Regions from separate parts of the Streptomyces sp. NPDC086554 genome, predicted to be linked through region 1. Evidence: riboswitches for the same ligand, from Rfam matches in the RefSeq annotation. Region 1 holds a riboswitch; each other region holds the start of a gene.
What was found. Region 1 has a riboswitch for cyclic di-AMP ahead of AB0O76_RS18420 (transglycosylase family protein). Riboswitches for the same ligand answer to the same signal wherever they lie in the genome.
Positions count from the first base shown of each region.

Region 2: another riboswitch for cyclic di-AMP. It lies ahead of AB0O76_RS29550 (M23 family metallopeptidase); the one in region 1 lies ahead of AB0O76_RS18420 (transglycosylase family protein).
Region 3: another riboswitch for cyclic di-AMP. It lies ahead of AB0O76_RS09575 (C40 family peptidase); the one in region 1 lies ahead of AB0O76_RS18420 (transglycosylase family protein).
Region 4: another riboswitch for cyclic di-AMP. It lies ahead of AB0O76_RS39500 (C40 family peptidase); the one in region 1 lies ahead of AB0O76_RS18420 (transglycosylase family protein).

Region 1 is NZ_JBFBJK010000010.1:117,664-125,217, reverse strand. Features, by position in the region: gene AB0O76_RS18435 (sel1 repeat family protein) at 1-846, shown strand, start outside; gene AB0O76_RS18430 (cytochrome P450) at 877-2,181, shown strand; gene AB0O76_RS18425 (transglycosylase family protein) at 2,343-3,374, shown strand; cyclic di-AMP (ydaO/yuaA leader) riboswitch at 3,568-3,762, shown strand; gene AB0O76_RS18420 (transglycosylase family protein) at 3,766-4,476, shown strand; gene eno (phosphopyruvate hydratase) at 4,814-6,100, shown strand; gene AB0O76_RS18410 (septum formation initiator family protein) at 6,191-6,667, shown strand; gene AB0O76_RS18405 (DUF501 domain-containing protein) at 6,734-7,273, shown strand; gene AB0O76_RS18400 (Ppx/GppA phosphatase family protein) at 7,270-7,554, shown strand, end outside.
Region 2 is NZ_JBFBJK010000020.1:19,911-27,464, reverse strand. Features, by position in the region: gene AB0O76_RS29575 (DEAD/DEAH box helicase) at 1-1,501, shown strand, start outside; gene AB0O76_RS29570 (amino acid permease) at 1,611-3,161, shown strand; tRNA gene AB0O76_RS29565 (tRNA-Lys) at 3,272-3,347, shown strand; tRNA gene AB0O76_RS29560 (tRNA-Met) at 3,477-3,550, shown strand; gene AB0O76_RS29555 (PP2C family protein-serine/threonine phosphatase) at 3,786-4,934, shown strand; cyclic di-AMP (ydaO/yuaA leader) riboswitch at 5,156-5,302, shown strand; gene AB0O76_RS29550 (M23 family metallopeptidase) at 5,314-6,399, shown strand; gene AB0O76_RS29545 (aldo/keto reductase) at 6,540-7,484, shown strand; gene AB0O76_RS29540 (PrsW family intramembrane metalloprotease) at 7,485-7,554, opposite strand, start outside.
Region 3 is NZ_JBFBJK010000005.1:31,097-38,650, forward strand. Features, by position in the region: gene AB0O76_RS09560 (alpha/beta fold hydrolase) at 101-955, shown strand; gene AB0O76_RS09565 (M23 family metallopeptidase) at 1,185-2,771, shown strand; gene pcrA (DNA helicase PcrA) at 2,862-5,345, opposite strand; cyclic di-AMP (ydaO/yuaA leader) riboswitch at 5,589-5,745, shown strand; gene AB0O76_RS09575 (C40 family peptidase) at 5,753-6,964, shown strand; gene AB0O76_RS09580 (hypothetical protein) at 7,047-7,400, opposite strand.
Region 4 is NZ_JBFBJK010000037.1:21,756-29,309, forward strand. Features, by position in the region: gene AB0O76_RS39475 (helix-turn-helix transcriptional regulator) at 1-570, opposite strand, end outside; gene AB0O76_RS39480 (ATP-binding protein) at 842-1,303, shown strand; gene AB0O76_RS39485 (LysR family transcriptional regulator) at 1,292-2,203, opposite strand; gene AB0O76_RS39490 (LysE family transporter) at 2,334-2,960, shown strand; gene AB0O76_RS39495 (DUF6328 family protein) at 2,938-3,471, opposite strand; gene AB0O76_RS39500 (C40 family peptidase) at 3,568-4,041, opposite strand; cyclic di-AMP (ydaO/yuaA leader) riboswitch at 4,045-4,211, opposite strand; gene AB0O76_RS39505 (hypothetical protein) at 4,576-4,884, opposite strand; gene AB0O76_RS39510 (ATP-dependent Clp protease proteolytic subunit) at 4,892-5,548, opposite strand; gene AB0O76_RS39515 (DinB family protein) at 5,689-6,282, shown strand; gene AB0O76_RS39520 (hypothetical protein) at 6,862-7,122, shown strand; gene AB0O76_RS39525 (dihydrofolate reductase family protein) at 7,148-7,554, opposite strand, start outside.

The DNA.
Region 1 (7,554 bases):
CTGGCACGCCTCGCGGAGTTCGACGACCCGCGCCTCGTGGACGCCGCGCGGTGGCACGGGGAGCGGGGCGTCACCGAGTTCCTGGCGGTCGGCCCGGAGCTGTGGGACGAGTGGCGGTGGGCGGCCCACAGGAATCCGCTGGGCCACCTCCTGGTGCGGGCGGCCGTCGACATCGCGCGGTGCGGACTTGAGGGAGACGTGCCGGTGTCGCTCCTCGGCGAGGTGTGCATCATGCACGACCCCGAAGTGGACGGCGTCGACAACGAGACGTTCGAGGCGGCGATGAACTGGGCCTTCGAACCCCGCCACGGGGTGGCGGGACTGCTGGTGCCTGGCTCCGGGGACACCGTGCGAGCGTACGGCTCGCTCGTCGCGGACGCGATGCGGTTCGAGGGGACCGAGCCGGTGCCGGACGACGTCTGGGAGGCGGTGCTCACCGAGACGCTGGTCGACGAGAAGTTGGACGCCGAGGCGGTGAAGGCCGCCGCACGCGCCGCGTTTCTCCCCCGCGCCGAGGGCGGGGACGCCGACGCCATGGGAGCACTCGGCGCCATGGCGGAGCACGGCGGAGACACGGCGGAGGCGGAGGACTGGTACCGCAAATCCGCGGAGCTCGGGGACGGCGAGGGCGCACGTGACGCGGGCAGGCTCCTCGCCGCGCGGGGCGCCGAGACCGAAGCGATGCCCTACCTGGAGACCGCCGCCGAAGCGGGCTTCACGGACTCCATGCTCACCCTCGCCGGTATCCACCAGAAGCGCGCCGCCCACTGGCTCCGCACGGCGGAGGCCGCGGGCGACGTCACCGCGGCGGCCCGGCTGAGCGGGCCCCTCGTACCGCCGGAGTGAGAAGTCCGGCGGTCCGGATACCGTCGACCCATGCAAGACCAGCCACCCGCCACCCCCGCAGCCTGCCCCGCAGGGGCCCACACGGAGCCCCCCAAGGCCCAGGGGCCAGAACTCTTCACCTGGGAGTTCGCCACCGACCCCTACCCCGCCTACGCCTGGCTGCGTGAGAACTCCCCAGTGCACCGGACCGCGCTGCCCAGTGGCGTGGAGGCCTGGCTGGTCACCCGGTATGCCGATGCCAAGCAGGCCCTCGCCGATCAGCGGCTCAGCAAGAATCCGGCGCATCATGACGAACCCGCCCACGCCAAGAGCAAGACCGGCATCCCGGGCGAGCGCAGCGCCAACCTGATGACGCATCTGCTCAATATCGATCCGCCGGACCACACGCGGTTGCGCCGCCTCGTGTCGAAGGCCTTCACTCCCCGCCGCGTCGCCGAGTTCGCGCCCCGCGTGCAGGAACTGACGGATCAGCTCATCGACCGGTTCGCGGAGAAGGGGGAGGCGGACCTTATTCACGACTTCGCGTTTCCCCTCCCCATCTACGCCATTTGCGATCTGCTCGGCGTCCCGCGCGAGGACCAGGACGACTTCCGTGACTGGGCGGGCATGATGATCCGACACGGCGGTGGCCCGCGCGGTGGCGTCGCGCGCTCCGTGAAGAAGATGCGGGGCTATCTCGCCGAGCTCATCCATCGCAAGCGCAACGACCCCGGCGACGACCTCATCTCGGGGCTCATCCGCGCCTCCGACCACGGCGAGCACCTCACCGAGAACGAGGCCGCCGCGATGGCCTTCATTCTCCTCTTTGCCGGATTTGAGACCACCGTCAATCTCATCGGCAACGGGACATACGCCCTCCTCACCCACCCCGAGCAGCGCGAGCGGCTCCAGGAGTCCCTCGGGGGAGGGGACATGGGGCTCCTTGAGACCGGCATCGAGGAACTGCTCCGCTTCGACGGGCCCGTCGAGCTCGCCACGTGGCGGTTCGCCACCGAGCCGTTGACCATCGGCGGGCGGGACATCGCGCAGGGCGACCCCGTTCTCGTCGTACTCGCAGCCGCCGACCGTGACCCCGAGCGGTTCGAGGATCCCGACACGCTCGACCTCTCCCGGCGCGACAACCAGCACCTCGGATACGGGCACGGCATTCACTATTGCCTCGGCGCACCCCTCGCCCGGCTCGAAGGTCAGGCCGCTCTCGCGACCCTGCTACGCCGCCTCCCTGACCTGCGCCTCGCGGCGGAACCGGGTGATTTGCGCTGGCGAGGCGGGCTCATCATGCGCGGACTGCGCACGCTGCCGGTGGAGTTCACACCCGCACAGAAGCGCACTTGAGACGCCGTTGAACTGACGGTGCGTCAAGACTGTGACTTTCACGTGATCTCCGCTGCATCGACTTGTGACAACTGTTCGACTGCGGCTACGTTCACCGACGACTCGGCATCCGCTGTCGCAGCAGCCGCAGTCGCCTCTGCAGTCTTCTGAAAGGCACTTGCATGCTCTCCGGTAATGGTCGTCACCGACGCCCCCGCCAAGCCCCGGCCCTCATCGTCGCGGCAGGTGTCACCGGATCAGCCATCGCGATCCCGTTGCTCGGCGCCACCAGCGCGAGCGCCGCGGACACCGCCACCTGGGACAAGCTCGCGGAGTGCGAGAGTGGCGGCTCCTGGAGCCTGGACCCGGGCAACGGCTACTACGGCGGGCTCCAGATGTCCCAGGAGACCTGGGAGCAGTACGGCGGTCTCGACTACGCCCCCTACGCCGACCAGGCCAGCCGTTCGCAGCAGATAGCCGTCGCCGAGAAGGTCCTGGCCGACCAGGGTCCCAGCGCCTGGCCGAGCTGCGGAGTGATCGCCGGACTCAGCAAGGACGACGCCCCCGCCGACGTCGACCCGGGCGCTCCGATCACCTCGGTGCCGTCGGACGAGCCGACCGACACGAGCGGGTCCGCCGAGCCCGGTGACTCGACGGAGTCCGGTGAGTCGGCCGAGCCCACCGAGAAGCCCACCGAGAAGCCCACCGAGGAGCCGTCGGAGAAGCCCTCCGAGAAGCCCTCTGAAAAGCCCTCCGAGAAGCCCGGCGCAGGCGACGACTCGCGAGACAAGAATCACGAGTCGGATGAGTCGGATGAGTCGGATGAGTCGGGTGACTTGCCCAAGTCAGATGATTCGGGTGACTCCGACAAGTCGGAGCCGGACGACTCCACTTCGCCCGCCCCGAGCCCCACCCCCTCCACCGGCGCGGGCGAAGGCTCGGGTCGGCACCGCGGTGACAGCGCGGACGACGGGCAGGCCAAGAACGGCGACCGCGACGGCTCCGGCCGGCACGCCTCACGCGGCGACGACCGCGCGAAGGACGGCGCCGACGGGACGTACACGGTCCGCTCTGGAGACAACCTCTGGACCATCGCCGACGACCTCGGCGTGCAGGGCGGATGGAGCGCGCTCTATGCCGAGAACAAGAAGTCCGTCGGAACCGACCCCGACCTCATCCTCCCCGGTCAGAGCCTCGATTTGGGCGAAAAGTAAGGGAAGTTGACGAAGAGTCGGTCAGTTGCTTCGCGCTTAATGTCCGGTTTGGCGTAAGTGAGAGATGGGTCTCAGAAGCCCTGATCGTCTTTGAAATTCCGTGGATCGCATGTCTACGGTCGTGACCGCTCGCCACAGCGGGCCCCGCCGGTCGGTACGCCTAGTCCTGCCAACGGCCGTTCGGGAACAGTCGTCGCGTCAAGCGCCGTAGGCAGGAGCGGGGGACCCAAGGTTTCCGCCGGGCCCGGCCGCACAGCAGCAGAACGAAGAAGCTGCCGAGCGGAGTTGGGACCGGCTAGGGGTTAAGTCGCGCTTGAGGAAGCGCGGCCGGGCAACTTCATCGGCCCGAACCCGACAGCTCACCTCGTAGGCGTCGGTGAGGGGATCACTCATGCTGTTTTCCAGCAAGGGCAAGCACCGCCGTCCGTCCAAGGCCACCCGCGTCGCCACGCTCGCCGGCGTCACCGGTGTCGCGGTCGCCGCCCCGCTGATGGCCGCCGGCTCGGCCTCCGCCGCCACCGGTTCCGAGTGGGACTCCGTCGCCCAGTGCGAGGCCGGCGGCAACTGGTCCATCAACACCGGCAACGGCTACTACGGCGGCCTGCAGTTCTCGGCCTCCACCTGGGCCGCGTACGGCGGCACGAAGTACGCCGCCACCGCCGACCAGGCCTCCAAGGCCCAGCAGATAGAGATCGGCGAGAAGGTTCTCGCGGGTCAGGGCAAGGGCGCCTGGCCGAGCTGTGGCGTGGGCCTCTCCGGCGCCGCGTACAGCGGTGGCGGTGCCGAGGAGAGCGCTCCGCAGCAGCAGCCCGCCGAGCAGCCGCAGAGCCAGCCGAGCGCCCAGACCGAGGCGCCGAAGCAGGAGGCCGCGCCGAAGCAGGCCGCCCCGAAGGCCGAGTCCAAGAAGACCGTCGAGACCCCGACCGGCAAGAAGGTCAAGAAGGGCGACGGCGAGTACAAGGTCAAGAAGGGTGACACCCTCTCCAAGATCGCCGAGGAGAAGGACGTCAAGGGCGGCTGGCACAAGGTGTACAAGCTCAACGGCGACATCATCGACAACGCCGACATGATCTACCCGGGTCAGCAGCTTCACCTCAGCTAATTTCTGGCGGGGCGCCTCGCTGGTCTTTTGGCTGCGGGTGCGTTTTGGTTGCTCGCGCCCACGCGGCGGAGCCGCACATGTCACAGCCCCGCGCCCCTTCGGGGCGCTACCCCCCGGCGACGGCTTCGGGGGGTCCCCCCGTCCCCACGGGTCCACCCCGTCCCGGCGTGCATATCCCCCGTACGCGCCGGGGCGGGGTCTTTTTGTTCCGTTCGGAAACTTTTTGCTCTCGGTTTGTCCACAGGGCGGTCGCTCGGCTGGCTCTTGTCCGGGAGCCGGTTAGGCTCGTGTCCGCGAGGCCAACGCCCCGCGTACCCGCGTCACATCCCAGAAGGAGATGCTCGTGCCGTCCATCGACGTCGTCGTAGCCCGGGAAATCCTGGACTCCCGAGGCAACCCCACGGTCGAGGTCGAGGTCGGCCTCGACGACGGCAGCACGGGTCGTGCCGCCGTTCCGTCCGGTGCGTCCACCGGCGCTTTCGAGGCCATCGAACTCCGTGACGGTGACCCCAACCGTTACCAGGGCAAGGGCGTGGAGAAGGCCGTCCTCGCCGTCATCGAGCAGATCGGCCCGGAGCTCGTCGGGTACGACGCCACCGAGCAGCGCCTGATCGACCAGGCGATGTTCGACCTCGACGCCACCGACAACAAGGGCTCGCTCGGCGCCAACGCCATCCTCGGCGTCTCCCTCGCCGTCGCGCACGCCGCCTCCGAGGCCAGCGACCTGCCGCTGTTCCGCTACCTCGGCGGTCCGAACGCGCACCTGCTGCCCGTCCCGATGATGAACATCCTGAACGGCGGGTCGCACGCCGACTCGAACGTCGACATCCAGGAGTTCATGATCGCGCCGATCGGCGCCGAGTCCTTCTCCGAGGCCCTGCGCTGGGGCACCGAGGTCTACCACACCCTCAAGAAGGTCCTGAAGGACAAGGGTCTGTCGACCGGCCTCGGCGACGAGGGCGGCTTCGCCCCGAACCTGGACTCCAACCGCGCCGCGCTCGACCTCATCCTCGAGGCCATCAAGCAGGCCGGTTACGTCCCCGGCGAGCAGATCGCGCTCGCCCTCGACGTCGCCGCGTCCGAGTTCTACAAGGACGGCAAGTACCAGTTCGAGGGCAAGGAGCGCTCGGCCGCCGAGATGACCGAGTACTACGAGGAGCTCGTCGCCTCGTACCCGCTCGTCTCCATCGAGGACCCGCTGTTCGAGGACGACTGGGCCGGCTGGAACGTCATCACCGAGAAGCTCGGTGACAAGGTCCAGCTCGTCGGCGACGACCTGTTCGTCACCAACCCGGAGCGCCTGGCCCGCGGCATCGAGGAGAAGTCCGCGAACGCCCTGCTCGTCAAGGTCAACCAGATCGGTTCGCTGACCGAGACCCTGGACGCCGTCGAGATGGCCCAGCGCAACGGCTTCAAGTGCATGATGTCCCACCGCTCCGGCGAGACCGAGGACGTCACCATCGCCGACCTGGCCGTCGCCACCAACTGCGGCCAGATCAAGACCGGCGCCCCGGCCCGCTCCGAGCGCGTCGCCAAGTACAACCAGCTCCTGCGCATCGAGGAGATCCTGGACGACGCGGCGGTCTACGCCGGTCGCTCGGCGTTCCCCCGCTTCAAGGGCTGAGCCGTAGTCACGCTGTAGTTACGTACGTCCCCGTACTCGGTCCCGTACCGTGTGCGGGGACGTACGCGCGTGTGAACGGGAGGCGGGGACATGGCCGTGAAGGACCGGGACCGGTTCTCCACCGCGACCAGGCTGCGGCTGCTCGGCGAGCAGACCGCGGAGCGTGTCTACCGCTCCCAGACGAAGCGCCAGGCCCGCCGCTCCCGGCTCACCGGCCGGGCCGCGCTGCTCGCGCTCGTGCTCTGCTCGCTGGTGGTCGCGCTCGCCTACCCGATAAGGCAGTACGTCTCCCAGCGCGCCGAGATCGCCGATCAGCGCCGGGAGCAGGCCGAGCGCCGCGGACACGTCGAGAGGCTGAAGGACGAGAAGGCCCGCTGGCGTGACGACGCGTACGCGGAGCAGCGCATCCGGGACCGGCTGCACTATGTGATGCCGGGCGAGACCGGCTACACGGTGATCGACCCCGACGCGGTGAAGCGGCAGCGCACCGACCAGGGGGCGGCCACCAGGCCCTGGTACTCGAACGTCTGGGACGGCGTCGACAACGCCGACCGCCCGGACGACTGAGCTCAGCTCAGTAGAACCACTTCTGCTCAGTAGAACCACTTCTACGGAACCGATCGAAAGACAGGCATGGAAACGCCCCCGCCGACCACCCCGCGCACCGAGCCCACCGACGCCGACGTCGAGGCCTTCAAGCAGCAGCTCGGCCGCCCGCCCCGTGGCCTGCGGGCCATCGCGCACCGCTGCCCCTGCGGGCAGCCGGACGTCGTCGAGACGGCGCCGCGCCTGCCGGACGGGACGCCGTTCCCGACGACGTACTACCTGACGTGCCCGCGGGCCGCGTCCGCGATCGGCACCCTTGAGGCCAACGGCGTCATGAAGGAGATGTCGGAGCGCCTCAAGACGGACCCCGAGCTGGCCGCGGCGTACCGCGCGGCGCACGAGGACTACATCGCGCGCCGTGACGCGATCGAGGTCCTTGAGGGCTTCCCGAGCGCGGGCGGCATGCCGGACCGGGTGAAGTGCCTCCACGTCCTGGTCGGCCACTCCTTGGCCGCGGGCCCCGGCGTGAACCCCCTGGGCGACGAGGCCATCGCGATGCTCCCGGAGTGGTGGCGCAAGGGTGCTTGCGTGACCCTGCCGGAGAAGACCGAGGAGAGCCAGGCGTGACCCGCGTAGCCGCCATCGACTGCGGTACGAATTCCATCCGCCTCCTGGTGGCGGACGCCGACCCCGCGACCGGCGAACTGGTCGACCTGGACCGGCGGATGACGATCGTCCGCCTGGGCCAGGGCGTGGACAAGACGGGCCGCCTCGCCCCCGAGGCACTGGACCGCACCTTCGCGGCCTGCCGCGAGTACGCCGAGGCCATCAAGCGCCACGGAGCGGAGCGCCTCCGCTTCGTCGCGACCTCCGCGTCCCGCGACGCCGAGAACCGGGACGACTTCGTA
Region 2 (7,554 bases), on a different contig from region 1:
CAAGCGCTACCTGAACAACCCGGTGACGCACGAGGTCGACAGCGCCCAGGGCAACGTCACGACCATGACGCACCACATCCTGATCGTGAAGCCCCGCGACAAGGCGCCCGTCACGGCCGCCATCGCCGCCCGCAAGGGCCGCACGATCATCTTCGTCCGCACCCAGCTGGGCGCCGACCGCATCGCCGAGCAGCTGCGCGAGTCCGGTGTGAAGGCCGACGCGCTGCACGGCGGCATGACGCAGGGCGCCCGTACGCGGACGCTTGCGGACTTCAAGGACGGTTACGTCAACGCGCTCGTCGCCACCGACGTCGCCGCCCGCGGCATCCACGTCGACGGCATCGACCTGGTCCTGAACGTGGACCCGGCCGGCGACCACAAGGACTACCTGCACCGCTCCGGCCGTACCGCTCGCGCGGGCCGCTCCGGCACGGTCGTCTCGCTGTCCCTGCCGCACCAGCGCCGCCAGATCTTCCGCCTGATGGAGGACGCGGGCGTCGACGCCTCGCGCCACATCATCAACGGCGGCGGTGCCTTCGACCCGGAGGTCGCCGACATCACCGGCGCCCGCTCCATGACCGAGGTGCAGGCCGACTCCGCGGGCAACGCCGCGACCCAGGCCGAGCGTGAGGTCAAGGACCTCACCAAGGAGCTGGAGCGCGCCCAGCGCCGCGCGACCGAGCTGCGCGAGGAGGCCGCCCGCCTCACCGCGCGTGCCGCCCGCGAGCGTGGCGACGACCCGGAGACCGCGGTGGCCGAGGCCGCCGCCGCTGCCGAGGCCGCCGTCGAGGCCGCCGCCTCCGTGCCCGAGCAGTCCGCTCCGGTGCGGGAGGAGCGTTCCTCCTCGTACGAGAACCGCCGTCCGCAGCGCGACGAGCGCGGCAACTACGAGCGTGAGCGCCGTGACGACCGTGGTGGCCGTTCCTTCGAGCGTCGTGACGACCGCGGTGGCTCCGGCTTCCGCGGTGGTGACCGCCGTGAAGGTGGCTTCCGTGGCGGCGACCGCCGTGAGGGTGGCGACCGTGGTGGCCGTTCCTTCGAGCGTCGTGACGACCGTGGCGGCTCGGGCTTCCGCGGTGGTGACCGCCGTGAAGGTGGCTTCCGTCGTGACGACCGTCCGTCGGGTGACCGTGGCGGCTCCTTCCGTCGTGATGACCGTCCTTCCGGTGACCGTGGTGGCTTCCGTCGTGACGACCGTCCGTCGGGCGACCGTGGCGGGTTCCGTCGTGACGACCGCCCCTCCGGCGACCGTGGCGGCTTCCGTCGCGACGACCGTCCGTCGGGTGACCGTGGCGGTTCCTTCCGCCGTGACGACCGCCCCTCCGGCGGCCACCGCGGCAGTGACCGTCCGTTCAACCGTGACCGCCGCGACGACCGCCCCTCCGGCGGCGCCCGCTCCGGTGGCCACGACCGCCCGGCGTACAACCGTGACCGCTCCGGCACCGGCACCGGCTCCTTCGGCCGCCGCGACGACAAGCCGCGCTGGAAGCGCAACGGCTGAGCGTCTGCCTAGCTGAACCGCACAGCGGGCCCGTCCCTTCGGGGGCGGGCCCGCTGCCGTATGCCAAACGTGACGTGTGTCATGTCCCTGTCGTGGGCAACGCTGCTGCATGACGACCACTGACGGAAAGAGCAGCGAACCACCACCACCCGGCTCCGACGAAGAGCGCCTGGCCCAGCTCGGCTACACCCAGGTGCTCGCGCGCCGCATGTCCGCGTTCTCCAACTACGCGGTCTCCTTCACGATCATCTCGGTCCTCTCCGGCTGCCTCACGATGTACCTGTTCGGCATGAACACCGGCGGCCCGGCCCTGATCACCTGGGGCTGGGTCGTGGTCGGCCTGATGACCCTCTTCGTCGGCCTCGCGATGGCGGAGATCTGCTCGGCGTACCCGACGTCGGCCGGGCTCTACTTCTGGGCGCACCGCCTCGCGCCGCCCCGCACGGCGGCCGCCTGGGCGTGGTTCACGGGCTGGTTCAACGTCCTCGGCCAGGTCGCCGTCACCGCGGGCATCGACTTCGGCGCCGCGTCGTTCCTGGGCGCGTACCTGAACCTCCAGTTCGACTTCCAGGTCACCGAGGAGCGCACGATCCTGCTCTTCGCGGGCATCCTCGTACTGCACGGCCTCCTGAACACCTTCGGCGTACGCATCGTCGGCCTGCTCAACAGCGTCAGTGTCTGGTGGCACGTCATCGGCGTGGCGGTCATCGTCGGCGCGCTCGCGTTCTCGCCGGACTCGCACCAGTCGGCGTCCTTCGTCTTCACGGAGTTCGTGAACAACACGGGGTGGGGCAGCGGCCTCTACGTCGTCCTGATCGGCCTCCTGATGGCTCAGTACACCTTCACCGGGTACGACGCCTCCGCGCACATGACCGAGGAGACCCACGACGCGTCCACGGCAGGACCGCGCGGCATCGTCCGCGCCATCTGGACGTCCTGGATCGCGGGCTTCGTGCTGCTCCTCGGCTTCACCTTCGCCATCCAGTCGTACGAGGGTGCGCTGGGGTCGGCCACGGGAGCACCGCCCGCGCAGATCCTGCTCGACGCCCTGGGTGCGACCGCCGGCAAGCTGCTCCTGCTCGTCGTCATCGGCGCGCAGCTCTTCTGCGGCATGGCATCGGTGACCGCCAACTCCCGGATGATCTACGCCTTCTCGCGGGACGGAGCGCTGCCGTTCTCGCACATCTGGCACACGGTCAACCCGCGTACGCGCACCCCCGTCGCGGCGGTCTGGCTGGCCGCGCTCGGCGCGCTGGTGCTCGGGCTTCCGTATCTGATCAATGTCACGGCGTACGCGGCGGTGACATCGATCGCCGTCATCGGGCTCTACATCGCGTACGTGGTCCCGACCCTCCTGCGGCTGCGCAAGGGCGACCAATTCGAGCGCGGGCCCTGGCACTTGGGCCGCTGGTCGCGCCCGATCGGCATCGTCGCGGTGGCCTGGGTCGGTGCGATCACGGTCCTCTTCATGCTCCCGCAGGTCTCGCCGGTCACCTGGAAGACCTTCAACTACGCCCCGATCGCGGTCCTCGTGGTCCTCGGGTTCGCCGCGACGTGGTGGTTCGCGTCGGCCAGGCACTGGTTCCTCAACCCGGAGCACGAGCGCACCCTGGCCCGCGAAGCGGCCCGCGCCGGGACCTCCCACCAGGCCGATCTCTGACCGTTCGGCGCCCGCTCGAGGGCCCGGCGCGCAACTCGCGACGGGCCCAGAGGCGATACCCGATCGGACGACGGGGCCCGTCCCGCTATGCTCGTGGGGTGCGTCGGCACGGACCGTTAGCTCAATTGGCAGAGCAGTGGACTTTTAATCCATTGGTTGTGGGTTCGAGTCCCACACGGTCTACCACTCAGGCCCAGGTCAGGAACCACTGATCTGGGCCTGTGGCATGTCCGGGGGTCCGAGCCTGCGGTTTCGTCCCTCCCGGCAACCGGTTCGCTTTTACCCCGCCACATGGCGTACTGTTCATTTCAACGGCGCGGGGTGGAGCAGCTCGGTAGCTCGCTGGGCTCATAACCCAGAGGTCGCAGGTTCAAATCCTGTCCCCGCTACTGAAGTCCTAAGGCCCGGATCCAGATCATGGATCCGGGCCTTAGGCGTTTTCGGCGTTCCTCCGCCATGCCGTCCGATGTCATCCGGTCGGCCCACACCGCTCGCAGCCCGCCGCCGCTGAGGGAAACCTGGACAGGTGCGGTCATGGGGCTGGTCCCGGGCGCGGACTTCGGCGGGAGACGAGCGGTGGGGCAGCGAGGAGGACGTCCGAGAAACCCCTCAGAGGGGTCGGACATGAGTCCGGACGTCACCCACGAGCGGGCTCTCGTGCGGGCCCTTCCGTGGCTGCTCCTGGTCATCGGCGTCGTGTACGACATGTCGACCCCCTCGGAGTTCACCGCGGCGCCCCTGTTCACCGCCGCCCCGCTGATCGCCGCCCCGTTCTACTCGCTCCTCAGCACCGGCCTCATCGGCGCCGCCTCCTGCCTCGCCGTGCTCACCCTGCACTTCGGCAACAGCACCACCACCGACGTCGCGGCCGTCACCGAGCTGCTCACCGTGCTGACCGTCGCCGTGCTCGCCGTCCTCATCAACCGCGTCGTACGCCGCAGCGACGAACAGCTCGCCTCCGCCCGCTCCATCTCGGAGACCGCCCAGCGCGCCGTGCTGCCGCAGCCGGATCACCGGATCGGGGGGCTCGACATCGCGGCGCGGTACGAGGCCGCGGAAGCCGACGCGTTCATCGGCGGGGATCTGTACGCCGTGCAGGACACCCCGCACGGCGTACGCGTCATCGTCGGCGACGTACGCGGCAAGGGGATGGGCGCGGTGGCGGCCGTCGCCGTCGTCATCGGGGCGTTCCGGGAGGCGGCCGAGCAGGAGGCCACCCTGGAGGCGGTGGCGCAGCGCCTTGAGCGGGCGCTCGCGCGGGAGGGCATGCGGCGCGAGGGGCTCGACGCCTTCGAGGGGTTCACCACCGCTGTCCTCGCGGAGATCCCGCGCGGCGACGGAGTCATCCGCATCCTCAACCGCGGGCATCCCGAGCCGCTGCTCCTGCGCGGCGACGGACGGCTGTGCGTGCTGTCCGCGAGCGAGCCCGCGCTGCCGCTCGGGATGGGCGACCTGGGGGTCTGGCCGGACCGCGCCGACGAGGCGGAGTTCCCGCCGGGGGCGATGCTGCTGCTCTACACCGACGGGCTCTCGGAGGCGCGGGACATCCGCGGCGAGTTCTACAACCCGGCGGCCCGGCTCGGCGGCCGGATCTTTCCCGGACCCCACGGCCCTGACACGCTGCTCGCGACGCTGGCCGAAGAGGTGCGCCGGCACACCGGCGGGGGAGGGACGGACGACATGGCGCTGCTCGCGGTGCGGCGGCCGGACACCGGCGATGCCCCGTCCGATGCCTCCCCCGATACCCCGTCCGATGTCACGGGCCGTGACTGAATCGCACCACTCCGCATAGCAACTGACGCACTGTCAAGGCGGTGTGAAGGTCCGGTGTGTGAAGAAGTGCGGTCAACTCGCCCCGTTCCCGCCCTTGGTGTCCCGTTAAGTACAGGCCAACGGCGTTAACGATCAGTCGGAACGGCTTGGAATACGGCCCTGCCGTCTATTAACGTTCGATAACGCAGCGCGGTCGTCCCAGCCGTCACTCGAGTCGGCTCCGTGCGCACGCGCCTAATCCCGAAAGGGAGCCGGGGAACCACCAATTGGGGTGAATCGGGCATCTGTGCATCCGTGCCAGATGTTCGTAGGAGACCTTCCTGCTCCGAACCCGTCAGCTAACCCGGTAGGCGAGAAGGAAGGAAAGGAGCGCGCCCCAGTGGCGTCCAACCGGCCTGCCCCCCAAGCCGTTTACGCACCGAATGACGACGACTTCGGTGCTCATGACGATGAGACTTGGGAGGAGTGGAATCCCACCGAGGAGTCCATCCGTCCCGTTCGCGGCAGGCACCGCGTCCACAAGAAGGGCGGCGGCGGGCTCGCCCGCAGCTCCACCGTCCTCGGCGTGGGCGTCATCGCCGCCGTCGGCGCGGGCGGCATCGCCACCGCGCAGGGCGGCAAGCCCCCGGTCTCCATCGAGATGCCGGACATCTCGGCCGTCACGGACTCGCTGCCGGAGGCCAAGTCGCTTCCCGGCGTGGGGTCCCTGATATCCGGCTCCGACGAATCAGACGACTCCTCCGACGCAGGCGTGACGACCGCCGCCGCGCCGCTCACCGCCGCCGGTGTCAGCACCGCCGATGCCGAGCAGGGAACCACCGACGCCGGTGAGGCACTGCGGGCCCGCATCATGCAGCAGGCCGAGAACCAGCAGGACCAGGCGGACGACGCGGTCCAGAAGGCGGCGGAAGAAGCCGCCGTCAAGAAGGCCGCGGAGCAGGCCGCCGCCGAGCAGTCCGCGGCCGAGAAGAAGATCGCCGCCGAGAAGGCCGCAGCGAAGAAGAAGGCGGAAGAGGAAGCCCGGCGCAAGGCCGAGGCGGAGCGCCTGGCCAAGCTCGCCAAGAGCTACACGCTGCCGCTCAGTTCGTACACGCTCACCAGCACCTTCGGCCAGGCAGGATCGATGTGGTCCTCCGGCTACCACACCGGCCTCGACTTCGCGGCGCCGACGGGTACGCCCCTCAAGGCGATCCACACCGGCACCATCAAGGAGGCCGGCTGGGCGGGGTCGTACGGCTACCGCACCATCCTGGAGCTCGAGGACGGCACCGAGATCTGGTACAACCACCAGTCCTCGATGGGCGTCAGCGTCGGCCAGAAGGTCACCACCGGCGACACCATCGGCCGCGTCGGCGCCACCGGCAATGTGACCGGGCCGCACCTCCACCTCGAGATCCACCCCGGCGGCGACTCCACCGGGGTCGACCCGGCCGCCTGGCTGCGGGACAAGGGCCAGTCGCTCTGAGGCGCCCCCTGTGACTCCGGCGGTCCTGGCGGCAACCCCCCGACGTCAGGGCTGCCGGCTCGGCATGCCCATATCTTGAAACGCGGAACTGACATCCCGTAGTACGGAATGCTGGGCTCCGTAAGGGTGTTGAGCCCCGTATGACTTCTCTACGCAAGCTCGGCCCGTCCGACCTCGAGGTCTTCCCGCTCGCCCTCGGCGGCAACGTCTTCGGCTGGACGGCCGACGAGGCGCAGTCCTTCGCCGTGCTCGACGCCTACACCGCGGCGGGCGGCAACTTCGTCGACACCGCCGACGTCTACTCGGCCTGGGCGCCGGGCAACAAGGGCGGCGAGTCCGAGACCGTCATCGGCAACTGGCTCGCCGCGCGCGGCCGCCGCTCCGACGTCGTGATCGCCACCAAGGTCGGCGCCCACCCCGACTACAAGGGCCTGTCCGCCAACACCATCAAGTCCGGTGCCGAGGAGTCGCTGCGCCGGCTGCGCACCGACTACATCGACCTCTACTACACGCACTTCGACGACCCGACCGTCCCGGTCGAGGAGATCATCACCGCGCTCGACGATCTGGTGACGTCGGGCAAGGTGCGCGCGATCGCCGCCTCCAACCTGACCGCCGAGCGGCTCCAGGAGTCCATCGACTTCTCCGACCGCGAGGGCCTCGCCCGGTACGTGGCGCTGCAGCCGCACTACAACCTCGTCTCCCGTGGCACCTACGAGGGCCCGCTCCAGGAGGTCGCATCGCGCTCCGGCCTGGCGGCGGTGCCGTACTACGCGCTCGCATCCGGCTTCCTCACCGGTAAGTACCGCCCGGGCGCGAAGGTCGACAGTGCGCGGGCCGAGGGCGCGGGCAAGCATCTGGAGACCGAGCGGGGCGTGAAGGTGCTCGCCGCCCTGGACGAGATCGCGGCTGCGCGCGGCGCCGAGCCCGCGACCGTGGCCCTGGCCTGGCTCGCCGCGCAGCCGACGGTGGCCGCGCCGATCGCGTCGGCCCGCACGGTCGAGCAGCTGCCCGCGCTGCTCGCGGTGGGCGATCTCGAACTGACGGAGGCCGAGGTGACCGCGCTGACGAAGGCTTCCGCCTGATCAGCTGCGGTAGGGGTTGTACGGGGTCTGGTACGCGGGATAGGCGGGGTAGGGCGCGTAGGCCGTCGCC
Region 3 (7,554 bases), on a different contig from region 1:
GCGCCGACCACGCGCCGCCGCCCGCCCTCCGCCGCGCCTCCCCACTACGGGCACACGGGGGACAGAGTTGTCCTCCCGCGTGCCGACCGGGAGGTCGACCATGACCGTCACGAGGGTCCTGCCCTTTCGCCCGCTCTGCTCCCTGCTCCCCGCCAGACTGGCGGGACTCTCCCTGACCCTGCTGAAAGCGACCGCACTCGAGCTGGCGATTCTCACCGGGCACCTCCTCCTCTACCCGTCGGGCATCACGCCGGAACGCAGGACCGTCCCCGCGCCGTCACCCCCCGAAGCCCCCCGGCTCCCCACCGGGAGCAGGCCGCCGGTCGTCCTGCTGCACGGCTTCATCGACAACCGCTCCGTCTTCGTCCTGCTCCGCCGCTCCCTGGCCCAGCACGGCCGCCAGCACGTGGAGTCCCTCAACTACTCCCCTCTCACCTGCGACATCCGCACCGCCGCCGAACTGCTCGGCCGCCACATAGAGGAGATCTGCGAGCGCACGGGCCACGACCGGGTCGACATCGTCGGCCACAGCCTCGGCGGTCTCATCGCCCGCTATTACGCGCAGCGCCTGGGCGGCGACAAGCGCGTGCGCACGCTGGTCACCCTCGGCACACCGCACTCGGGCACGCGCGTGGTGCGGCTTGCCGACGCGCACCCGATCGTGCGCCAGATGCGCCCCGGCTCGGATGTGATCGAGGAGTTGCGCGAACCCGCGCCGGAGTGCCGCACACGTTTCGTGAGCTTCTGGAGCGATCTGGACCAGCTGATGGTTCCCCTGGAAACGGCCTGCATCGACCATCCCGACCTGATCGCGCAGAACGTACGCGTCTCCGGCATCGGCCACCTCGCCCTGCCCGTGCATCCCGCGGTCGCCACCGGAATCCGCCAGGCCATCGACCAGCCGGCCACGGGAGATCGGGGCGCGGGCGAGCTGAACGGACTGACGGTGGCGTGAAAGCGGCAGGCGCGGTGGCCCGAGAAGCGGCTCCCGCGCCCCGCGTTCACCACGATTCGTCGAACGTCTCTCGAACGCAGAGCCAAAGCTGTGCCCACAGTCCGCCGAAAGGCGGCCGAATGCCCGTTTCCTGAGATCGGGAAACCTGCCGAAGATTGTCGCGCCCGCGTACCGCCGGGTACAGTCACCGCACTGCTCCGCCCTTGCTGCCGAGGCGAAAGAGAAGTTGGTGAACGACCGTCACCCGTCGGGGACCTCCACTCCCCCGGCCTCGGCACCCGCCGACTACGCGCCCTATGCGTCGTACGACCAGGGCACGCAGCACGGCGGTTACACCGGGTACGACGGCTACTCCACCGGCTCGTTCGCTACCACCGGCGGCTACGACACGGCGAGCCCCGACACCGGAAGTTTCGCCTCCGACCCGCTCTTCGGCGACATGCCCGGCAATCAGTACGACACCGGCCAGTGGTCGACCACGGGTACGCAGCAGACACTCGGCTACGACCCGTACGCCGCGCAGCACCAGGTCGCGTACGACGCGAACGGCTACGAGACGGGCAGCTACGACACCAGCGCCGCGTGGTCGACAGGCGGTTACCAGACACTCGCCACGGACATCCCCGCCCAGCCTGGCCCCGACGCCGGCGACCAGTGGGACACCACCGCCTGGAACCAGCCGCAGCAGACCAGCCAGTGGGAGGCGCAGCCCTTCGACACCGGCGCGTACGACGCGACCGCGTGGAACTCCGGCGGCCACGAGGCGACATACGGAGCGACCGGGACACACGAGACGTACGGGGCGACCGAGGCCACGCATACGACCGCGCTCGTCGAGGAGCACGGAACCCCGGATCCGTACGAACCCGTCGAGGCCTACGAGCACACGGCGTACTCGGCCGACGCGCCGGTCGAGTCCTACGCATCCGATGCGTACGCCCAACCGGCCCCCGCCGAACACGAGTTCATCCCGGACGAGGCGCCCGCGGAGCCGCTCGGCCCGATCGAGCCGAGCTTCGGACGCGACGCCGGTGACGACGAGCCGCCGGTCATGGACCGCTCCCGCGGCTCCCGTTCGCGGACCCGCCGCCGCACCCCCGCCAAGCGCTCCGCCCTGCTCACGGTGGCCGTGCCGTCGGCCTGTGTGATGGGCGTCGCCGGTATCGCCGCCGCCTCCGTGAGCAACTTCAGCGGTGACGACGGCAAGGAGACCCAGGCCGCCACGGCCCCGGACCCGACGTCGGTACAGCCCTCCGCGGCCAACAACAAGCTCGACACGCAGCTGGAGAACCTCTCGGCGGACGCGGGCGACTTCGCGGACCGGGCCAGCCGCACCCAGGAACGCATCGACCTCAAGGCGCAGAAGGTGGCCGCCGAGAAGAAGGCCGCCGAGGAAGCCGCGCGCAAGGAGCGGCTGCGCCCCAAGTTCGCGCTGCCGGTCAAGCAGCAGGGGCTGAGCGCCTATTACGGCCAGGCGGGCATCAACTGGATGTCGGCGCACTCCGGAATCGACTTCCCGGTGTCGTACGGCACCGAAGTGATGGCCGCCACCGACGGCACCGTCTCCACGAAGTGGAACAGCGCCTACGGAAACATGGCGATCGTGACCGCCAAGGACGGCACGGAGACGTGGTACTGCCACCTCTCCACGCACAAGATCTCCAGCGGCCCCGTCAAGGCGGGCGACGTCATCGCCTTCTCCGGGAACTCCGGCAACTCCACGGGACCGCACCTGCACTTCGAGGTGCGTCCCGGCGGCGGCTCGGCGATCGACCCCCTGCCGTGGCTGCGCAGCCACGACCTCGACCCGACGTAACTCGGGCCGCGCCCCGCGACCTCGACCGGCGTAACTCCGGCCGCGCCCCGCGGCGGCGACCCGGCGTAACTCCGGCCGCCGCCCCCGGCGTTACAGCTTCTCCACCGGTGCGTACCGCAGCAGCAGGCGCTTCGGCTTGGGCTCTCCGAAGTCCACCGTCGCCTCGGCGTTCGCACCCGAGCCCTTCACTCCGACCACGGTCCCGAGGCCGAACTGGTCGTGCGTCACCCGGTCCCCGACCGCCAGCGAGACCACCGGCTTCTCGGTGGCGCGGCGGGTGGCGAAGCCCTGCGCGCCCCCGGCGCGCGAGCGCGACGACGACAGGGAGGACGTGATGCCCGCCGCGGGTCCGGAGGACGCCGGCGCGCCGACGGAACCGGTGCGCTTCCAGTCGAGGTGGGCGTCCGGGATCTCCTCCAGGAAGCGCGACGGCGGGTTGTACGAGGGCTGGCCCCAGGCGCTGCGCATCGAGGACCGCGTCAGATACAGCCGCTCCCGCGCGCGCGTGATGCCCACGTACGCCAGACGCCGCTCCTCCTCCAGCTCCTTGACCTGGCCGAGGGAGCGCATGTGCGGGAAGACGCCGTCCTCCATGCCGGTCAGGAAGACGACGGGGAACTCCAGGCCCTTGGCGGTGTGCAGGGTCATCAGCGTGATGACTCCGGAGCCGTCGTCCTCTTCGTCCGGGATCTGGTCGGAGTCGGCGACGAGCGCGACGCGCTCCAGGAACTCGGAGAGCGAACCGGCGACACCGGCTGCCTCGCCTTCGCCTTCACCCTCTCCCGCACCGCTGTCCTGCTCGAACTCCAGGGCCACGGCGGCAAGTTCCTGGAGGTTCTCGATGCGCGTCTCGTCCTGGGGGTCGGTCGAGGCCTGCAACTCGGCCAGATAGCCGGTCCGTTCGAGCACGGCCTCCAGGACGACGGCCGGGCCCGCGCCGGACTCGACGATGGTCCGCAGCTCCTCCATCAGCGTGTTGAAACGCTTGACGGCGTTCGCCGAGCGGGCCGCCATTCCGTACGCCTCGTCGACGCGCTTCAGCGCCTGCGGGAAGGAGATCTTCTCGCGCTGCGAGAGCGCGTCGATCATCGCCTCCGCGCGGTCGCCGATGCCCCTCTTGGGTACGTTCAGAATGCGCCGCAGCGGTACGGAGTCCTCGGGGTTGGCGAGCACGCGCAGATACGCGAGGACGTCCCGGACCTCCTTGCGCTCGTAGAAGCGGACGCCGCCGACGACCTTGTAGGGCAGGCCGACGCGGATGAAGATCTCTTCGAAGACACGCGACTGCGCGTTCGTCCGGTAGAAGATCGCGACGTCCCCGGCCTTCGCGTCGCCCGCGTCGGTGAGGCGGTCGATCTCGTCGGCGACGAACTGCGCCTCGTCGTGCTCGGTGTCGGCGACATAGCCGGTGATGCGCGCGCCCGCGCCCGCGTTGGTCCACAGATTCTTGGGGCGACGGCTCTCGTTGCGCTCGATGACCGCGTTGGCGGCGGTCAGGATCGTCTGCGTGGAGCGGTAGTTCTGCTCCAGGAGGATCGTCGTCGCGTTCGGGTAGTCCTCCTCGAACTGGAGGATGTTGCGGATCGTGGCGCCGCGGAAGGCGTAGATCGACTGGTCCGCGTCACCCACGACACAGAGCTCGGCGGGATCGTCCCCCTCGCCTCCGGAGGGGCCGACCAGCTCTCGCACGAGGGCGTACTGGGCGTGGTTGGTGTCCTGGTACTCGTCGACCATCACGTGCCGGAAGCGGCGCCTGTAGTGCTCGGCCACGTCCGGGAACGCGCGGAACATGTGGACTGTCGTCATGATCAGGTCGTCGAAGTCGAGTGCGTTCGCCTCGCGAAGCCGCGACTGGTACATCGCGTAGGCCTGGGCGAGGGTCTTCTCGAAGCCGTCGGCGGCCTGTCCTGCGAAGGTCTCCTCGTCGATCAGCTCGTTCTTCAGGTTCGAGATCTTGGCGCTGAAGGACTTCGGCGGGAACTTCTTCGGGTCGATGTCCAGGTCGCGGCAGACCAGCGCCATGAGCCGCTTGGAGTCGGCGGCGTCGTAGATCGAGAAGGAGGAGGTGAAGCCCAGCTTCTTCGACTCGCGGCGCAGGATGCGGACGCAGGCGCTGTGGAAGGTCGACACCCACATCGCGTTCGCCCGCGGCCCGACGAGCTGCTCGACGCGCTCCTTCATCTCGCCCGCGGCCTTGTTCGTGAACGTGATCGCCAGGATCTGTCCCGGGTGCACATGCCGCTCGGCGAGGAGATACGCGATGCGGTGCGTGAGGACGCGGGTCTTGCCGGAGCCGGCGCCGGCGACGATGAGCAGCGGGGAGTCCGCGTGCACGACGGCCGCGCGCTGGTTCTCGTTGAGACCGTCGAGCAGCGCCGCCGGGTCGATCACCGGGCGGGGGGCGCCGCCGCGGTAGTGCGCGTCCCGGGGCGTGGGCGCGTCGAACTTCCCGTCGAACAGGTCGTCCGGAACGGGTTCCGGCGCGCTGTCCTCGGGCGGCGGCGGGTGCTCTTCCTCCGAGGGCCGCGAGGCCTTGAGGTCCGCCAGGAAGCTGTCATCAAAGAGGCTGCTCATCGCCTCCCGAGTCTAGGCGGCCCCACTGACAACCCGCCCCGGGTTCCGGCCACCTCCACTCGCCTACGCCCCGCCCGCGGACGGTGACGCTCCGCTACGGCACGGCGTGCCCGCGTCAAGAGCTTCGTAAAGTCACGAAAATGTATCGGGCATATCGAACATCAACCTTCACACGGAGCACACGAGTTGGCTAGCGTGCTCCGCGGGCTGCTCGTACTTCCACCGGCGAACCCCGCCGGGAACGGGTGGCCTCCGCCGAGTCCGATCTCCTCGGAGCCGGGGACCCACCAAGACCTTGGGGTGAATCGGTCCCGTACGAAGTACGGGACTGTAGGGCAACCTTCCGGATCATCCGCCCGAACCCGACAGCTAACCCGGTAGGCGGTCTACGGAAGGAGTCGCCTCCCTTGGCGTCGCACCGCAAGCCGCGGACCCGCATTGCCGGAATACGCACCACTCCCGCCATCGGCATCACGACGGCGGCCCTCACCTCCGTGGCCCTCTTGTCGCAGAGCGCCCAAGCGGCACCCTCCGCGCCGCAGAAGCCCAGCCTCGAAGAGGTCCAGAAGAAGGTCGACGACCTCTACCAGCAGGCGGGCGTCGCCACTCAGAAGTACAACTCGGCCAAGGAGCGCACCGAGAAGCAGCGCAAGAAGGTCGACACTCTTCTGGACGATGTGGCCAAGCGCGCGGACAAGCTGAACGAGGCCCGCCAGGAGCTCGGCTCGTTCGCCGCGGCCCAGTACCGCACCGGCGCCGTCTCCGAGACCGCCACGATGATGCTCGCCGATGACCCGCAGGGGTACTTCGACCAGAACCACCTCTCGGACCGGCTGACCGCGCGCCAGAAGAAGGCCGTCGACGACTACCAGACGCAGCAGGCGTCGGCGACCAAGCAGCGCACGAAGGCCGCGAAGTCCCTGGAGACGCTGAGCGACTCGCGGGACGACCTGAAGACGAGCAAGCAGGCCGTCCAGGAGAAGCTGACCAAGGCGCGGACGCTGCTCTCGGAGCTGACCGCCGAGGAGAAGGCGCGGCTCGCGGCGATCGAGAAGAAGAAGGAAGAAGAGGCCAAGCGCAAGGCGGCGGAGCTGGCCCGCAAGCAGGAGGCCGAGGCGGAGGCCAAGCGCAAGGCGGCGGAAGAGGCGGCCGCCAAGGAGCGCGAGGAAGAGCAGCAGAACGACGGGACCGACGAGAACACGGAGACCCCGGACACCGGTTCCGACACTGGTACCGGCACCGGTTCCGGGGACACCGACAGCGGCTACGCGACGAAGGCCGCGAAGGTCATCGCCTTCGCGGAGGCGCAGATCGGCAAGCCGTACGTGTGGGGTGCCACGGGCCCCGACTCCTACGACTGCTCCGGGCTCACCCAGGACGCGTGGAAGGCCGCGGGCATCTCCCTGCCGCGCACCACGTGGGACCAGGTGAAGGTCGGCACGACGGTGAAGACGGCCGACGCCAAGCCGGGTGACCTGGTGTTCTTCTACGACGACATCAGCCACGTCGGGATCTACATCGGCGACGGCAAGATGATCCACGCCCCGAAGCCGGGCACGAACGTCCGCGTCGAGTCGATCTACTACATGCCGATCCACAGCGTGGTGCGCCCCGCGTAACCGTCACGCACGCGTAACCGTCACACGCAAAGGAAAACGGCCCTCCACACGCGCGTGGAGGGCCGTTTTCCTGCGGTCCTGGTCAGGTCCACAGCACCGCGATGAAGATGTTCGCCGTGGTCAGCAGCCCCACCGCGCCGAACATGCCCTTGTCGACCTTCTCCTCGTCCCGCTTCACATAGACCAGCGCGAGGATCACGATCAGCACGGCCATCTTGATGCCGATCTTGAGGTTGTTGACCGGGTTGTCGTCCGCCTGGTTGAGGCCCACCAGGATCACTCCGGTGACCAGCATGGTCAGCGCGCCGTGCAGCATCGCGGGGTTGAACCGGGCCGTGCCCTGGCCCATCTGCTTCATCTGGGTGAGGAAGCCACCCAGCAGGGAGGCGATACCGATGATGTGCAGGCCGACGAAGACATGGGTGAGTACGTCCATGGTTCCGGAGCCTAGCCGGGGCCTTACCACCGCTCGGCACCCAGGTGAGCCACAAGCGCCGCATCGGTCAGGGGCCTGTGCGAAGGCTGTGTGGCCACGCGATCCGCGCGGCCACATACGGTCACCGGCTGGAGCACTTCCGTCAGTTGCGTAC
Region 4 (7,554 bases), on a different contig from region 1:
CGTGAGCACCTGCGCTCCGCCTACCTGGCGGTGCAGCACCGATTCGTCCAGGATCACGCTCAGTCGCAGCGGCCGCCTCGCACGCAGCACGTCCTGGCGGGCCAGGCGCACCTCCACCAGCGCGTCCACCTGCTCGTCCGGCAGACCGTCCAGCGCGGCCCGGGTCACCGCTCGCGCGTAGTCGGGCGTCTGGAGCAGACCGGGCACGACATTGGTCTCCAGGGTGCGGACGCGGCAGGCCTGCGATTCCAGACTGATGAAGTCGCGGTACGCCGGTGGCAGCAGGCCGCGGTAGGCGTGCCACCAGTAGTGACGCCCGCCGCGGTCGTCGGCGCCCGCCAACGCGACCAGCAACTGGCGGAGTTGGGCATCCTTCACCTCGTACGCGTCGAGGAGGAGATGGACGTCCGCGGCCTTGACACCGCTACGCCCGGTCTCGATCCGGCTCACCTTCGACTGGTGCCAGCCGACCCGGCTCGCGGCCTGGCCGCTGGTGAGCCCCGCGAGTGTGCGCAGCGCGCGCAGTTCGGCGCCGAGCTTGCGGCGGCGCACCGCGGGACCGTGCTGCATGTCCGTCTCCTTTCCGACGGAGCTTCCTTTTCCGGCCTCCCCACGACCTCTCACGGGCGACAGTAGAGGAAGTGCCGGTCTCGCGCCCAAATACGGTCTGCCGTAGCAGAGTTCACCGCTTTGAGCGACAGATATATGCACATCTCGGTGGATCGCCACACGTGAGGGGCCCAGTAGTGGCAGTCTGGCGCGAAGCACCATTCCGGGACTGTCCTCGTGCCTTCCGCTACGAGTCGGAGTCCAGCCCCGGTGGGAAAGGGACAGCGTCGCCATGGCAGACCTTCAGGAAGCATCCGTCACTCTGCCGAGCGATCCTGCCTCGGTCTCCGCGGCCCGGAAGTACGTGTCGAACGTCCTCACGGAGTGGGGCCTGCCCGGCGACGCGGAAGTGGCCGACACCGTCAGGCTCATCGTCTCCGAACTCGCCACCAACGCCGTACAGCACACCCTAGGGCAGTCGCCCACCTTCACCGTGGGTATCGAACTGGACCGGGAGGAGCAGCTGCGCATCGGCGTCACCGACAGTCACCCCCGCTACCCCAAGCGGCTGCCCGCCGCCGTCCAGCAGGACAACGGCCGCGGCATGGTCATCATCCGCTGGCTGACCGCCGAATGCGGCGGCAGACTCTCGGTCACCCCCACCCCCGAGGGCGGCAAGACCGTCTGGATCGCACTGCCGTGGACGGCGGCGGTCCGGGGCGAGGCGCAGGCGCCCTCGACCTCAACCCGCTGAGCGCCCGAACGCCCCACGGAGCAGGGCCCGGAAGGTGTCGGCCGCCGGATGCGACCCGTCACTGCGGTGGACCACCGAGATCGTACGGCGGAGGTTTCCCGGCTCCAGCGGCCGGACCCCCACCGGAGTGGCCGCCGTCCGGGCCACCATCTCCGGTACGACGGCGACGCCGAGCCCGGCGCTGACCAGCGCGCACACCAGCGCGTAGCCCGGCGTCTCGACAAGCACCGAGGGGCTCGCCCCGGCCCGCGTGAGCGCCGACTCCACGCCGTGGCGTGGCGGATGCGTCGGCGCCATGCTGATCAGCGGCTGCCCGGCGAGCTCGGCGAGCGGCAGCCGCGACGAGACGCCCGCGAGCGCGTGCCCGGGCGAGGTCACCAGGACCAACTCCTCGACCAGGACCGGCTCCGCGCTCACGGACGCGGGCAACGGCACCGGATCCGACGGCTCGTAAGTGTGCGTGAGCGCCAGGTCGACCTCGCCCGCCGCCACGGCCGCCACCCCGAGCGGCGGCTCATAGCCCCGCAGCGTCAGCTCGATGTCCGGATGGGCGCGGCGGAACGCGGTCAGTGCGGGCGGCACCAGATGGATGCCTGCCGTGGTGAAGGTCCCCACGCGCAGTCGGCCGCCGGACAGGCCCGCGAGCTGCGCCAGTTCGTGCCGCGCCCGCTCCATCTCGTCCAGGACCCGGCGCGCCCGGGTGAGCAGCAGCTCGCCCGCGCCGGTCAGCCGCGCCCCGCGGTGATGCCGGACCAGCAAGGGGGTCCCCGCCTCCCGCTCCAGCTTGGCCAGCTGCTGGGAGAGGGCGGGCACGGTGTAGCCGAGGCGCTCGGCGGCGCGGGTGATCGACCCGGCCTCGGAGACCGCCACCAGTGCGGCGAGCCGCGTCGGGTCGTACATGGTGTCTCCCGGTGCAGGTGCTGACGCCGGGTCGGCCCGGCCGTCGACGTGGGGGGTAAACGCCTGCTTAAGGCAGACCCAGGATATTCCATATACCTGCTGAAGGCAGAAGAACGGCAGGCTGGGGGCCATGGACGCACAACTGGTCGCCTTCACCGGAGTCGCCGCGGGCATGGTCGCCATGCCGGGCGCCGACTTCGCCGTCGTGGTGCGCAACGCCCTGGCTTCCCGCCGCGCCGGGGTCACCTGCGCGATCGGTGTCGCGGGCGGGCTCCTGGTGCATACGGCGCTCGCGGTGGCCGGTGTCGCGGCGGTGCTCGCGGCGGTGCCCACGCTCTTCCGCGCGCTGCAGATCGTCGGCGGCGGCTATGTGCTCTACCTGGGCTACCGCGCCCTGCGGTCGGCGGCGCGGCCGCAGCGGAGTGCCGGTGCGCAGGGGGATGAGCCGCAGGAGTCGGGCGGCAGCCTGCGACAGGGCTTCCTCACCAATGCCCTCAACCCCAAGGCGCCCATCACGTTCCTCAGCGTGCTGCCCCAGTTCGTGCCCGCGGGCAGCCCCGCGATGCCCAGGACGCTGCTGCTCGCGTCCATCATCGTCGCGCTCGCCCTCGTATGGTTCCCGGTCGTCGCGCTCCTGGTGGACCGGCTCGGTCGCCGGCTGCGCCGACCGCGCACCGCCCGGGCGATCGAGGGTGTCACCGGCGGCGCGTTGAGCGTCCTCGGCCTGGTGCTGCTCATCGAGGCGGCTCTCGCGTGACGTCCTGCCGTGCGGCCGCGCGGCGCGCCAGGCGGGGGAGCAGGCGGGGGAGCACGCCCCACAGGCCCACGCACACAACGAGCGTGCCCGCGCTCGCGATGATCCCGCCGGTGCGGCCGACCGCCACGTCCACGACCAGGAGCACGGACCCGGCGAGGGCGAACATCAGGACCGCCATGCCGGCCCTGGCGAGATGCGAAGAGACCCGCACGATCAGCGGCTTGGAGTGCTGCTGGAACAGCGCCCGGTGCACCGCGGCCGGCGCCGTGAACAAGGCCGCCGCAAGGACGGCGAGCAGCAGCGTGGTGACGTAGGTGGCGCGCTGCATGTCGTCCAGGGACGGGAAGCGCGGCGTGAAGGCGAGGGTCAGCAGGAACGCGAAGAGGATCTGCACGCCGGTCTGCGTGACCCTCAACTCCTGGAGAATCTCCGAGAAGTTGCGGTCCGCACGCTCGAAGGGCGTCTCGTTACGGTTGTCGTGAGCGGCGTGGGAGCCACTGTCGTCGGCCATGCCGCACGAGTATCCGGGTCGGCGCGCCCCACGCGTGGCGGACGCGCCGGGCGACGACGCCGGCCGAGTGGCCGGCCGCCGCCGCCCGGCGGCAGGTCAGCGCACCCTGCCGTACGACACGCTCTTGGTCCAGATCTTCTCGAGCCGCACCACGGTGTTCGACTTCGGGGCGTGCCAGATCCGGCCCTTACCCGCGTAGATGCCGACGTGGTAGACGTTCCGGCCGGAGTGGAAGAAGACCAGGTCACCGCGGGAGCGGTTGGACGCGGAGATGTGCCGGGTCTTGTTGTACTGCTGTGCGGCGGTGCGTGGGAGCTTCTTGCCGGCGCGCTTGAACGAGTAGAGCGTCAGGCCCGAGCAGTCGAACCGGTTGGGCCCCGTGGCTCCGTAGCGGTAGGGCGAGCCCTTCTTGGACGCTGCGATCTTCAGGGCCTTCGTTCCGTGTGTCGCGGCCTGGGCCTCCGTCGTGAGCCCTGGGGCCACGAGGGTGCCGCCGACGACGGCGAGCGTGAGAGCCGATGCGCAACCGGCCCTGGTGAGCAGCGACGGAACATGATTCAGCGCGGTCATGCGCAACCCTTCGTCAGCCGCCTGTGAAGGATGACCTGTCGGATTCGGGCTGACAAAGTTGCCCGGCCGCGGTGTGCGGCTTCACCCCAAGGGCCGTTGTCCGGACCGTCCGGACCGACCCGTCGTGCCTGGGTCCTCCACTCCTGCCGGTGCACCGATGTCGACCGGGCATCCGGGCGGCGGCAGGACTCGGCGTCCGCCCGGACCGCCCCGCCGCTGTGGCGGGGGCTTGTCGTCGGAAGGGATCTTGACCCGTCAACGGCCCGAAAACCGAGCCGAAACGGCGTTTTGTGAGGCTCCTCACGGCTGAACCGTTCAGGTGGACAACGCCGGATAAGGGCACCCTTCGAAGGGCTCGACGATCGCTCTACCAGCACCGGAAGGAGACATTCCGGCCGTCGCGTACACCGCTGACGCAACTGTGACCGACCCCGTTGACGACGACCTGCTACGCCGAACGGGGTAGCCCGTCTGGTCCGTTTGAGACCGGCCCCGGACGCTGCGGACCTGCCGGGCAGCCGACTTGAGGGGGAATCAGGGCGCCGAAGGGGGCGGCACGGTGACCCGGCAGGACCGCCGCTCCCCGTCGAGTACGCGCAGCGCCCGGGCCAACGTCGGTGCGTGCACGGCACTCTCGCCCCGCTGGTGCATCAGCGTCAGCGCGTCCCGCAGCGCGGTGGCGCTGGCGACCAGGGCCTGGGCGGCGCGCAGACCGCCGTACGTGTCGGACGCGCGGGCGGGGTTGATCCGGCCCAGCAGATCGACCACTTCGAGGTACCGGTCGATCAACTCGCCCTCGGCGCGGGTCAGTGCGGGCAGCGGAGGCAGTTCGGGTGGCAGCATCACCGGCTCACCTCGCGTCCGGGGCGCGGAGCGAATCCTTGCTGCCGAGGAGCGAGTCCTTGCGGCTGGGGATGATCCGGTCCACCAGGCCGTACGCGAGCGCATCGGGCGCGCTGAGGATCTTGTCCCGCTCGATGTCCGCCGCGATGCGCTCCGGGCTCTGTCCCGTGTGCCGTACGAGGAGTTCCTCCAGGAGCGCACGGGTGCGCTGGAGCTCGGCCGCCTGGATCGCGAGGTCCGAGGTCTGCCCCTGGATCGGCTCGGTGATCGAGGGCTGATGGATCAACACCCGGGCGCCGGGCAGCGCGTGGCGCTTTCCGGGGGTGCCGGCGGCGAGCAGGACCGCGGCCGCCGACGCGGCCTGACCCAGGCAGGTCGTCTCCACGTCGCAGGTGACGAAGCGGATCGTGTCGTAGATCGCCGTCATCGCGCTGAACGAGCCGCCGGGGGAGTTGATGTAGAGCGAGATGTCGCGGTCCGGCGCCAGGTATTCGAGGTGCATGAACTGCGCCATCACATCGTTGGCCGAGGTGTCGTCGATCGGGGTGCCCAAGAAGACGATGCGCTCCTCGAGCAGCTTCGAGTACGGATCGAGAGTCCGCTTTCCCGAGCTGGTGCGCTCGGTGAACTCGGGCAGGACGTAGCGGGCGGACGGTCGGTTCATGGCACGTCACTCCTCTTCCCGGGGCCGGCCGCACCGGCCCGTGGCTTCCTGTAGAAAATGTACAGGACGTACGTAATAAGGGTCGGCGACGGTGAGTGAAAGCGGTGGACAAAGATCACGTGAGCGGCAGACTGGCGCGCATGACCTCAACGGATCCCAAGGCCGACCTCGGCCATTACCTGCAGACCGCCCGCGACGCCCTGCTGTGGAAGCTCGAAGGGCTCTGCGAGTACGACATCCGCCGCCCGCTGACCCCGACAGGCACCAACCTGTTGGGCCTGGTGAAGCACACGGCGGGCGTGGAACTCGGCTATCTCGGCGACACGTTCGGGCGCCCGTCGGGCGAGCCGCTGCCCTGGCTCGATGACGGTGCCGAGGGCAACGCGGACATGTGGGCCACCGCCGACGAGTCACGTGAGGACATCGTGCAGCTCTACCGCCGCGCATGGGCACACGCGGACGCGACGCTCGATGCCCTGGAGCTGGACACGATCGGCAAAGTGCCGTGGTGGCCGAGTGGCAGGGACGAGGTGACGCTGCATCATGCCGTGGTGCGCGTGATCGCCGACACGCACCGGCACGCCGGGCACGCCGACATCGTCCGGGAACTCATCGACGGCGCCGTGGGCATGAACAAGGGCAACGACAGCCTGCCGTCGCACGACACGGCGTGGTGGGAGAACCATCGCAGCCGCCTGGAGAGGGTGGCCCGGGAGGCCGACCCGGAGACGTGAAAGACCTGTTGGCGCGTTGGCCGAACGAGCCGCGGGGCCGTAGTGTCTGCCCGTCGCAGGCGAAGAGGATCACGGGGGCAGCGGTGGGGTGGACGAGGTGCCGCAGAGCGGCAGGTACGGCGATGGTCGCGGCGATATTCGTCGTGGCCACGGGGTGCTTGCCGAAAGATTCGCCCGACGCGAAGGGTTCGCCCGACGCCCCGAAGGGTTCGGCCGACGCTCCGAAGGCGAAGGACACGGCACCGGCGTCCGTGTCGCCGTCGCCCTCTTCCTCCCGGCCGCTGACGGCCGCGAAGTTGAAGTCCCTCCTGCTGCGGGAGGGAGAAGTGCCGCAGGTGGACAGCGCGCCCGTACAGGGTCCCGTTCCCAAGTACGATCCGCGGGTTCTGGTGCCGGGCCCGGGGTGCCAGGACGTGTTCGACGCCCTCGTCTCGCACGACGCTGCCACGTCCGTGATCCAGGACTTCTGGTGGAAGGACGACCAGTGGCGGCAGGACCTGGCTGGCCTCGTATGCCGGCAAGGGGGCGGCGGAGCAGTTCCGGGGGCTCAAGAAGGGGCTCAAGACCTGCAAGACGCTGGTGGGGACGACCCCGGACCAGAAGCTCAACTCCCGTATCACCGTGGCGAAGGCGCCGGCTCTGGGCGACGAGGCGGTCGCCTTCGACCTGAGCATGGACGGCCCGGATGACACCGTGCTGACCGACCGTCAGACCTTCGTGCGGGTGGGCGCCCTCACCGTGAACATGAGCGACCGCAACGCTCGGCGCAACCCCGGGTTCCCGCTCGACGTGGTGATCGACAAGCAGGTCGCACGGCTCACGCAAGGGCCGCGCACCTGACCCCGGTGGACGCCGCTTCAGCGAGCTACGCGTCGGTTCCGTAGCTCCCGTACTCCGGAAGCCCCGTCGATTCGAAGACATGCACCGACAGGCCGCTCGGTGTCGTCTGATGACTGATGAGCCGCAGACCGGCCGGTGCGCCGCCGTCCGGGAACAGGCGCCGGCCGCTGCCCACCACGACCGGGGCGATCGCGAGCCGCAACGTGTCGACGAGCCCGGCGGCAAGCAGGGACTGGGCGAGCCGGGCGCTGCCGTGGATCTGCAGCTCCCGCCCGGGCCGCCGCTTCACCTCGGCGACCTGAGCGGGGACGTCGCCGGACAGGATGGTGGTCGGGTTCCAGTCGGCCTTGGTCAGGGTGTCGGAGGCCACGTACTTCTGCAGGCCGTTCATGATCCCGGCCAACGGGTGGTCGGTCATCTGCGGCCAGTCCC